3 regions of the Isoptericola dokdonensis DS-3 genome follow, and region 1 is predicted to be linked to each of the others. Evidence: riboswitches for the same ligand, from Rfam matches in the RefSeq annotation. Region 1 holds a riboswitch; each other region holds the start of a gene.

What was found. Region 1 has a riboswitch for cyclic di-AMP ahead of I598_RS11855 (M15 family metallopeptidase). Riboswitches for the same ligand answer to the same signal wherever they lie in the genome.
Region 2: linked by a shared signal. The riboswitch ahead of I598_RS15385 (C40 family peptidase) and the one ahead of I598_RS11855 (M15 family metallopeptidase) in region 1 are both predicted to bind cyclic di-AMP.
Region 3: linked by a shared signal. The riboswitch ahead of I598_RS10345 (C40 family peptidase) and the one ahead of I598_RS11855 (M15 family metallopeptidase) in region 1 are both predicted to bind cyclic di-AMP.

The regions. Positions count from the first base shown of each region.
Region 1 covers NZ_CP014209.1:2,539,930-2,543,196, reverse strand. The annotation lists rRNA gene I598_RS11865 (23S ribosomal RNA) at 1-1,123, shown strand, start outside; rRNA gene rrf (5S ribosomal RNA) at 1,234-1,350, shown strand; cyclic di-AMP (ydaO/yuaA leader) riboswitch at 1,548-1,702, shown strand; gene I598_RS11855 (M15 family metallopeptidase) at 1,912-2,820, shown strand; gene I598_RS11850 (hypothetical protein) at 2,925-3,267, shown strand, end outside.
Region 2 covers NZ_CP014209.1:3,358,321-3,361,587, reverse strand. The annotation lists gene I598_RS15395 (ABC transporter permease) at 1-68, shown strand, start outside; gene I598_RS15390 (universal stress protein) at 132-1,073, opposite strand; gene I598_RS15385 (C40 family peptidase) at 1,235-2,047, opposite strand; cyclic di-AMP (ydaO/yuaA leader) riboswitch at 2,051-2,235, opposite strand; gene I598_RS15380 (C40 family peptidase) at 2,488-3,267, opposite strand, start outside.
Region 3 covers NZ_CP014209.1:2,218,332-2,221,598, forward strand. The annotation lists gene I598_RS10335 (exodeoxyribonuclease III) at 1-754, shown strand, start outside; gene I598_RS10340 (septum formation family protein) at 780-1,478, shown strand; cyclic di-AMP (ydaO/yuaA leader) riboswitch at 1,842-1,990, shown strand; gene I598_RS10345 (C40 family peptidase) at 1,989-2,840, shown strand; gene I598_RS10350 (right-handed parallel beta-helix repeat-containing protein) at 2,937-3,267, opposite strand, start outside.

The DNA.
Region 1 (3,267 bases):
AAAAACACAGGTCCGTGCTAAGTCGCAAGACGATGTATACGGACTGACGCCTGCCCGGTGCTGGAAGGTTAAGAGGACGGGTCAGCTTCGGCGAAGCCCAGAATTTAAGCCCCAGTAAACGGCGGTGGTAACTATAACCATCCTAAGGTAGCGAAATTCCTTGTCGGGTAAGTTCCGACCTGCACGAATGGCGTAACGACTTCTCCGCTGTCTCAACCGCGAACTCGGCGAAATTGCACTACGAGTAAAGATGCTCGTTACGCGCAGCAGGACGGAAAGACCCCGGGACCTTTACTATAGCTTGGTATTGGTGTTCGGTGCGGTTTGTGTAGGATAGGTGGGAGACTATGAAACCCGCGCGCCAGCGCGAGTGGAGTCGCCGTTGAAATACCACTCTGACCGCATCGACCATCTAACCTCGGTCCGTGATCCGGACCAGGGACAGTGCCTGGTGGGTAGTTTAACTGGGGCGGTTGCCTCCCAAAATGTAACGGAGGCGCTCAAAGGTTCCCTCAGCCTGGTTGGCAATCAGGTGTCGAGTGCAAGTGCACAAGGGAGCTTGACTGTGAGACCGACAGGTCGAGCAGGGACGAAAGTCGGAACTAGTGATCCGGCGGTGGCTTGTGGAAGCGCCGTCGCTCAACGGATAAAAGGTACCCCGGGGATAACAGGCTGATCTTCCCCAAGAGTCCATATCGACGGGATGGTTTGGCACCTCGATGTCGGCTCGTCGCATCCTGGGGCTGGAGTAGGTCCCAAGGGTTGGGCTGTTCGCCCATTAAAGCGGCACGCGAGCTGGGTTTAGAACGTCGTGAGACAGTTCGGTCCCTATCCGCTGCGCGCGCAGGAAACTTGAGAAGGGCTGTCCCTAGTACGAGAGGACCGGGACGGACGAACCTCTGGTATGCCAGTTGTTCCGCCAGGAGCACCGCTGGTTCGCTACGTTCGGAAGGGATAACCGCTGAAAGCATCTAAGCGGGAAGCCTGCTTCAAGATGAGGTTTCCAACAGAACTATTCTGTGAAGGCACCCAGCTAGACCACTGGGTAGATAGGCCGGAAGTGGAAGACAGGACCAAAGACTGTCGCAGCTGACCGGTACTAATCAGCCAACAACTTCACACACACTCCTTGCATGCACGCGTCCACTGTGCGGTTCCCGAGAAACGGGCACCACCCACACCACCCCCTCAGACCAAGGGGACCGGTGTGGAACCCGAACAACTCGACAACGTTACGGCGGTCACAGCGTAGGGGAAACGCCCGGTCCCATCCCGAACCCGGAAGCTCAGCCCTACAGCGCCGATGGTACTGCCCTGGAGACGGGGTGGGAGAGTAGGACGCCGCCGGACACCCTTCACAAACAGGCCCCCCAACCACCAGGTTGGGGGGCCTGCTTGCCTTGCCCGGCGGGCCACCCGAAGACCGACGTTCCTGCAGGTCAGGAGCTCTCGTGATCTGTTCGTGACATTTCCCGCCGGACGGGATAGTGTCCAGTGACCCCTCGGGCACGAGGGGCATCCGGGCGGGCGCCGAGCCCTGTCGCCGCTCCGGATCTCCGACGTACGAACGACAGGGGCGGGGGAACCACTTCCGGACACTGCGGTGTCCTCGGGGTGAAGTCGTGCGGGATTCGTCCCGCCGGCCGGGTCAGTCTCCGACCCGAACCCGACAGCTAACTTCGTGGGCGCCAGGAGATACTGCATGCCGATCCGTTCTTGCGGGCGCCTTCTGACGCCCCGCCTGTCCGACGCCACCGCGAGCATCCCGTCGTCGGCTTCGCACCACCGCCCCTCCTGCGCCGTCCCGATGCGCCGCCTGCCCTCGGCAGGCGCTCGGTGACCCGGGCGACGTCGCCGATCGACGCCCGCCCGCCCGCGTCGTCAGGTGCCGCTCCTGTCACCACCGCGCCCATGACGCGCGCCGAGATGGCGCGCAGCCGAGGTCGGCACTTCGCCGAGCCGGCTCGACGTCGCCGGCGCCCGGGGCCGACCTGGTCCTCCCTCGCCCCGACGAGCTGGCGCCTGAGCGTCGGCGTCGGCCTGGCGGTGACGATGGCCACCACGACGGGGCTTGCCGCCGCCTCCGGCACGCCGGTCCCGCTGCTCAGCAGCGCTCCCGACGGTTCGGAGCCCGTCGTCGACACCGCGGGCACCGGGCTGGGCATCGACGTCGCGCACGCCGCGACGCTGCTCGCCGACCGTGACCAGCCCGCGTCACGGGGCTCGTCCGCCACCCGTGGCGAGATCGGCGCCCGTGACGCCTCCGCGTCACGCAACGGCGCGCGAACCGTGCCCGGTGGCGTCGTCGTCGCGGCGGACGCGACGCTGCCCGCGGAGAAGGTGGAGGTGGACGTCGAGTCCGCGCCCGAGCCGCCGGTGCTGCCGGGCTGCGACGGCGTCGCGACCGGCGCCGGCACCAACGGCAACATCTCCCTGAGCGAGATGTGCGTCCTGTGGGACGGCGGGCCGTCGATCCGTGCCGACGCCGCCGTCGCCCTGGCCCGGCTCAACCAGCAGTACCGGGCCGTGTTCGGCGAGGACATGTGCATCACCGACGGTTACCGCAGCTACAGCCAGCAGGTCGCGACCAAGGCGGCCAAGGGATACCTCGCCGCGACGCCCGGCACGTCGAACCACGGCTGGGGCCTCGCCGTCGACCTCTGCCCCGAGACGTACTCGGGCGACCGGTGGTCGTGGCTCGCGGCGCACGGCCCCGCCTACGGCTGGGACAACCCGGACTGGGCGCGCGCCGGCGGTTCGAAGTACGAGCCGTGGCACTGGGAGTTCACCGCGGCGGTCGCCGTGCAGAACGGCTCCTGAGGTCGCAGCCGCCCCGGGACGCAGCAGGTCCCGGGGCGGACGCTCTCATGAAGTCCTCATCTGTTGCTGGCAGGGTGGGGTGGTCCGCCGACGGAAGGATCGCCATGTCCAAGTTCTCGAAGATGCTCAAGGTCGCCCAGCAGGTCGTCGACGCGCAGGGATCGTCGCGGCAGCAGGGTTCCGGTCCGTCGCGGTCCGGCGCGAGCTCGGGATCGTCCCTGCGGTCGACGATCGAGAACGCCGTCGCGTCGTTCGGTGGCGGATCGAGGCCGCAGGGCCCCGCGACGCCGCCGACGCAGCGCGCGTACCCGGCGTCGACGGGGGGCCACGCGCAGCAGTCGGCGCCCTCGCAGGTGTCGGACGCCGACCGGCGTGCCATCGCCCGCTACGACTACCTGATGCAGACCGCGGACCCGCACCAGGTCGAGCAGATCCATGCCGACGCGT
Region 2 (3,267 bases), 820 kb from region 1:
TCTCCGCCGTGGTGATGACCGCGGTCTTCGCGCCGATCACCATGCACCTGTACCGCACCAAGCACTGACCGCACCCGCGACGACGCGACGGCCCCGGCGAGCTCTCGCCGGGGCCGTCGCGTCATACCGGGTCAGGCGGCGGACTCGGCCTGGAGCTCCTTGTCGCACCGCCGGGTCACGACGAGCACCGGGCACTTGGAGTGGTGCAGCACGGCCTGGCTGGTCGAGCCCAGCAGCAGCCCGCGGAATCCGCCCCGGCCGCGGGAGCCGACGACGACCAGGTCGGCCGCCGTGGAGAACTCGGTGAGCAGCTCCGCCCCGGAACCGTCGAGGACGTGCCGCTTGATCACGAGGCCGGGGTGCTCGGACTCGACCCGGTCGACGATGACGTCCAGACCGGCCTTGACGTCGTCGAGCACCTGTTCGTGGTCGATCTGCGACGGCAGCCACGCCAGCATCCCGGCACCCGTGCCGAGCGGCACCCCGGCGACGGCGACGAGCTCCGCGCCCCACGTCTCGGCCTGCTGGACGGCGTGGCGCAGCGCCACCTCGGCGGACGGCGACCCGTCCACCCCCACGACGATGCGGTGCACGTCGTGGACGGCGTCGCCGTCGCGACGCTCCGGGTCGTCGGCGCCGCCGCGGTAGGGCACGACGACGGTCGGGCAGTGGGCGTGCGCCGGCAGCGCCGAGGACACGGTGCCGAGCAGCCGTTCGGTGAACCCGCCGCGGCCGCGCGTGCCCACGACGGCCAGGCAGTGCTCGGCGGACAGCTCGACCAGCACGCCGGCGGCGTCACCGGTCGCCACGCTGCCCTGGACGTTCAGCCCGCGGCCCGCGAGCCGCGCCTCGGCCTCCGCGAGGACGGCCTTGGCGCCCTCGGCGATCGCCGTGTCGTCGAGGGCGGCGTACCCGCCGTCCAGGGACGCGGCGGTGAAGGACGGGAGCGAGTAGCTGCACACGACGTGGATGCCCCAGCCCACGCGTTCCGCGTAGGCCGCGGCCCAGTCGAGGGCGTGCAGGCTCGCCGGGGATCCGTCCACCCCGACCAGAACCACCTCAGGACGTGTCATCTCGCGCCTCCCGTCGTGTCCGGACCTCGACGTCCGATACAGCCTGGTTCAAGAGTAGCGAAAGCAGGGCGAAAGGCGTAGCAAAGCATCCGAGGGCGTGTGACACGACGACGCCTCGGCACCTGTCGAGGTGCCGAGGCGTCGGACGGTGCGCGGGGGTGTCAGCCGACGACGCGGAGGAAGACCGGGCTGGACTGCCAGAGGCTGGACTGGCGGACGGTCCAACCACCGGGGCGGGTGGCCTCGACCTGCTGGCCGCCGCCGGCGTAGATCGAGATGTGGCCCGGGGACCAGATGAGGTCGCCCGGCTGGGCCTCGGACTGCGAGACCACGGACACGTTGCTCGCGCTGCGGATCGCGCTGGACGAGTGCGGCAGCGAGACGCCGAGCTGGGCGTACACGTAGGTGACCAGACCCGAGCAGTCGAAGCCGGACGGCGAGGAGCCGCCGACGACGTACGGGACGCCGATATACCGCGCGGCGATGGAGACGGCCTGCGAGCCCCGCGAGCCGTTGGAGGCGACGGGCGTCGAGGTCTCGGACTCGGTCTCGGTCGCGGTGGACGAGGACGAGGAGATGTCGGTGCGCTCGGACGACCGCGACGGGGCCACGGTGCGCTCGATGACGGGCTCCGGCTCCGGGGCGGCCTTGATCTCAACCTTCTTGACGGCCTTCGGCGTGACCTTCTCGACGTCGATCTTCGCCTCGGCGGCGACCGTCACGACCGGCGCGGACTCCAGGGCCTGGCGGGCCTGGTCGGTCAGCGCACCCAGGTCGACGGTGCTGAGCTTCTTCGCGGCGTCCGCGTCGACCGGGGCGGCGTGCGCAGCGGTGGCGCCACCGATGGTCGAGACCAGGAGGCCACCGGCAGCGGCGGCGACGGCGACCCGTCGACCGGCGGCACCGGCAGGAGCAGCCATGAGGGGCCGGCGTGCGGCGCGGTGCCGTCCGCGCGTGGTGGTGCGTGCGTTCAACAGTTTTCCTCTCCCGTCGCCTACGAGGTCAGCTGTCGGGTTCGGGTGGGAGAAATCACCCGGCCGTCCAGGGCTCGCGCCCTGACCGGCTTCACCCCGAGGACACCGTCTCCGATGCCCAGAATTGGGTCCCCCGCTCCTGCCATGGGTTCCGTCTCCCCGACCGGTGGCAGGACTCGGCGTCCGGTCGAGAGTCGGAGGAGTGCTCCACCGACGGATGAACGGTATCCGATCGGCGACCCGATGTCACGTTTCGATCACGGCTTCGTGACCGACGATCTCCCGGGCCCTGGATCCGGCCGGTGCGCGGCCTCTGCGGCACGGCCGACGAGGCGTCGCGGCGCGCCCGGAGCGGCGTCCACGCCGCGCCCGGAGGGACGGTGAAGGGCCCGGTCCGCACGGGTGCGGACCGGGCCCTTCGGCGAGCGGAGCTGGCCGACTCAGCCGACGCGGATGAACGTCGGGTTGGACTGCCAGATGCTGCGGAACTGGATCGTCTTGCCCGGGCGGGGGGCGTCGATCTGCGTGTTGCCGCCCGCGTAGATCGCGATGTGGCCCGGCGTCCAGATGAGGTCGCCCGGCTGGGCGTCGGCGCGGGACACGACCGTGCCGGCGTAGCGCTGGTCCGAGGACGACCGCGGGAGCGAGACGCCGACCTGCGCGAAGACGTACTGCGTGAAGCCGGAGCAGTCGAAGCCCGACGGGGTGGAGCCGCCCGACACGTACGGGACGCCCACGTAGCGCGACGCGACGGAGATGACGGACGACCCGACGGCGGACGCCGGGGCCGAGGAGGTCTCCGCCGGCGCCTCGGTGGACGCCGAGAGGTCGGTGCGCTCGGAGGACCGCGACGGCGCCACGGTGCGCTCGACGACGGGCTCCGGCTCCGGAGCGGCCTTGATCTCGACCTTCTTGACGACCTTCGGCGTGACCTTCTCGACGTCGATCTTCGCCTCGGCGGCGACCGTCACGACCGGCGCGGACTCCAGGGCCTGGCGGGCCTGGTCGGTCAGCGCACCCAGGTCGACGGTGCTGAGCTTCTTCGCGGCGTCCGCGTCGACCGGCGCGGCGTGCGCAGCGGTGGCGCCACCGATGGTCGAGATCAGGAGGCCACCGGCGGTGGCCACGACGGCGGCACGGCGGCCGGCGGCAGCGGCGGTCGGCGCGGCCATCAGCGGACGGCGTGCGGCACGATGCTTGCCACTCGTGGTGCGAGCAGT
Region 3 (3,267 bases), 320 kb from region 1:
CCTGGAACGCTCCGGCACGGACGTGCTGGCGATCCAGGAGACCAAGTGCCGGGCCGACCAGTTCCCGACGGAGGCGTTCGCCGCCGCGGGGTACGAGGTGGCGGTGACGGGGTACCACCAGTGGAACGGGGTGGCGGTGGTGTCCCGGGTGGGGCTGGAGGACGTGGAGACGTCCTTCGGCGGCCAGCCGCTGTTCGGCAAGGAGGGCGTGGACCCGGCGCTGGAGGCGCGGGCGCTGGGGGCGACGTGCGGCGGCGTGCGCGTGTGGTCGCTGTACGTGCCGCACGGCCGCACCCTGACGGACCCGCACTACGCGTACAAGCTCGAGTGGCTGGCGGCGCTGCGGGCCCGGGCGCAGGAGTGGGTGGCGGCGGAGCCGGACCTGCCGCTGGGGCTGCTGGGCGACTGGAACGTGATCCCGCGCGACACGGACGTGTGGGACGTGTCCGCGTTCGAGGGGCACACGCACGTGTCGGCCCCGGAGCGGGAGGCGTTCGAGGCGTTCGCCGCGTCCGGGTTCACGGAGGTCACCCGCGAGCACCTGCCGGCGGAGCGCACGTACACCTACTGGGACTACCAGCAGCTCGCGTTCCCCCGCGACAAGGGGCTGCGGATCGACTTCGCGTACGCGTCGAAGGCGCTCGCGGCCCGGGTCACGGGGGTGACGATCGACCGCGACGAGCGCCGCGGCAAGGGGGCGAGCGACCACGTGCCGGTGGTGCTCGACGTGGCGGCGGGGCCGGGTCCCCGGTAGCGGTCCGCCCGGATAGGTTGTGGCCATGACCGAGCGCCCCGACGAGCCGAGCTTCGCCTCCCCGGGTCCGGCGGTCCCGGCCGGGACCGGCCCCGTTCCCGCACCGATCACGGGCGGCCCGGACGGCGCCCGCGTCGTGCCCGACGTCGTCGCGCACCCGGACCCGGCGGTGCACGGCGGCCGCTGGGGCGCGCCAGGTGGTCCGACGGCGGCGGAGCGGGCGGCTGCCCGACGGCGGGCCCGCTGGTGGGTCGCGGGGGTGCTGACCGCCGTGGTGCTGGTCGTGGGGGTCGCCGCGGGGGTCTCGTGGCTGGTGTCGAGCGCCCGCGAGCGGGCCTGGGAGCCCGTGTCCGCCGACGTGACCGCGCCGGCACGGGTCAACGCGGTGCAGCTGGTCCTCGGGTCGTGCCTGGCGACGGTGCCGGAGTCGTCCCCGGTCACGACGGTCGACGTGGTGCCGTGCGACGACGAGCACCGTGCGCAGGTGGTGGGCCGCACGGACTCGGCCCCCGAGGCCGTGTGGCCGGGCGAGGACGTCCTGGCTCGCACGGCGGCACGGTCGTGCACGGCCGACCTGCTGGGGCCGCAGGCACGGGGAACCGTCCCGGCGGACCTGACGTTCTCGGTGTGGACGCCGACGGCGGAGTCGTGGGCGGACGGGGACCGGGCGGGACTGTGCCTCGCGACGTCCGCGACGCCGTTGCCGGGCGACCTGCTCGAGTGATCGGGTGTGACCCGGGCGACATTGGGGGCAGGTCGGGGCCGCGGGCGCCACGCGAGTTGTGAAGGTGCCGCGCTGACCTGCACGGACGGCCCCCGTCGGCGGACGACCCGGCCGGCGGCGATCCGGCATTCCGGGCAAAACGACCGCCCTTTCGCCCGCGTCCGTCCGCCCGGGACGGACATGCCGGACCTGCGGCTTTTCGCCCTCCGGACGAGTTCCTTCACATCTTCTCCAGGAAAGCATCCACGACTCGCCGTTATCTGATTGTGACCTCGCGGTCCACGCTGGCTAGCGTGCCCGGGTCGCACCGCGTCCCTGCGTGGCGATGCACCGATCCGCAAGCCGAGTGCTGCCGGCGGACGGTCGCCTGACAAACCTTCACGGCAGCAGCGGGAGAACCACATCCGGGCGACCTCACGGTCGCCCTCGGGGTGAAGCCGTCCCTGGACGGCAGGCCAACACTTCTCGGCCTAATCCGACAGCTCATCTCGCAGGCTGGAGAGGTAGACGATGACCCACGCCCTCACCGGCGCGCGCCCGCACGCCGCCACCGACAGCCATCGCCGTTTTCGCCGTGCAGCGTTCGCGATGTCGCTGACCGCCGCCCTCGCCGGCGGCACCCTCGTCGCCGGTGCGCAGTCCGCCTCCGCGGCCCCCGCCGGCGCCAACGCCACGAACGTGCAGGCCCTCGGCGGCACCGTGGTGACCGCCAAGAAGCCCACCCCCCGCGTCTCGATCACGGTCTCCCGCAAGACCGGGACCAAGGGCAAGGCCAAGACGCGCCCCGTCTACACCGTCAAGGCCACCCGCGCCGGCGACGGTGTCAAGGGCCGCGCCAAGGTCTTCATCGACGGCAAGAAGGTCGCCGTCAAGAAGCTCAACGCCAACGGCGTCGCCCGCTTCCGCCCGACGTGGGGCAAGTACGACGTCGGCCGCAACAAGATCCGCATCGTCGCCGACGCCGCAGCCTCCACCGGGCTGGCGGACGTCACCAAGCACCGCACCGTGAAGGTCAAGGCCAAGAAGACCTCCGGCGCCAAGGTCGTCTCCGTCGCGCACCGCTACATCGGCTCGCGCTACGTGTACGGCGGCTCCAGCCCCCGCGGCTTCGACTGCTCCGGCTTCACGTCGTACGTGTACAAGAAGGCGACCGGCAAGAACCTGCCGCGCTCGTCGTCGGCGCAGCGCAGCGTGGGCCACCGCGTCTCGCGCTCCGCCGCGCGCCCCGGCGACATCGTCTACACGCCGGGCCACGTCGCCATCTACGCCGGCAAGGGCAAGGTCATCGAGGCCGGCAACCCGCGCACCGGCGTCGTCAAGCGCAGCATGTGGCAGGACAACCCGACGTTCATCCGCGTCTGACGGCTCCGCCACGAACGGGCGGCAGGCCGCACCCCCCGGGTGCGCCTGCCGCCCGTTCGTCGTCGCAGGCTCCGGCGCTCCGGACGCCCCCGGCGGTCAGGGCGCGGCGACGTCGCCGACGACGGCGTCCCCCAGCTTCGCCGGCACGTCGTTGCCGGTCGCGACGTCCCCGTCGAGCACGGCCGCGGCGTCGGCGAGGAAGTACCCGGCCCCGCCGTTGTCACGGGCGACGTTGCCCGCGAACAGGAGCGCCCCCCGGTTACCGCCGTCGGTGAACCCGTGGTGCCCGTTGCCCCACGCCACGTTGCCGACCAGGACGTGGGCCACCGCCGGCGGGTCGTCGCCGCCGCCGAGCGTGAAGCCGCCGCCGTTGCCCTGCCAGCCGGCGATCCCCCACCGGTCGAACCCGTTGCCGTACGACTCGTTG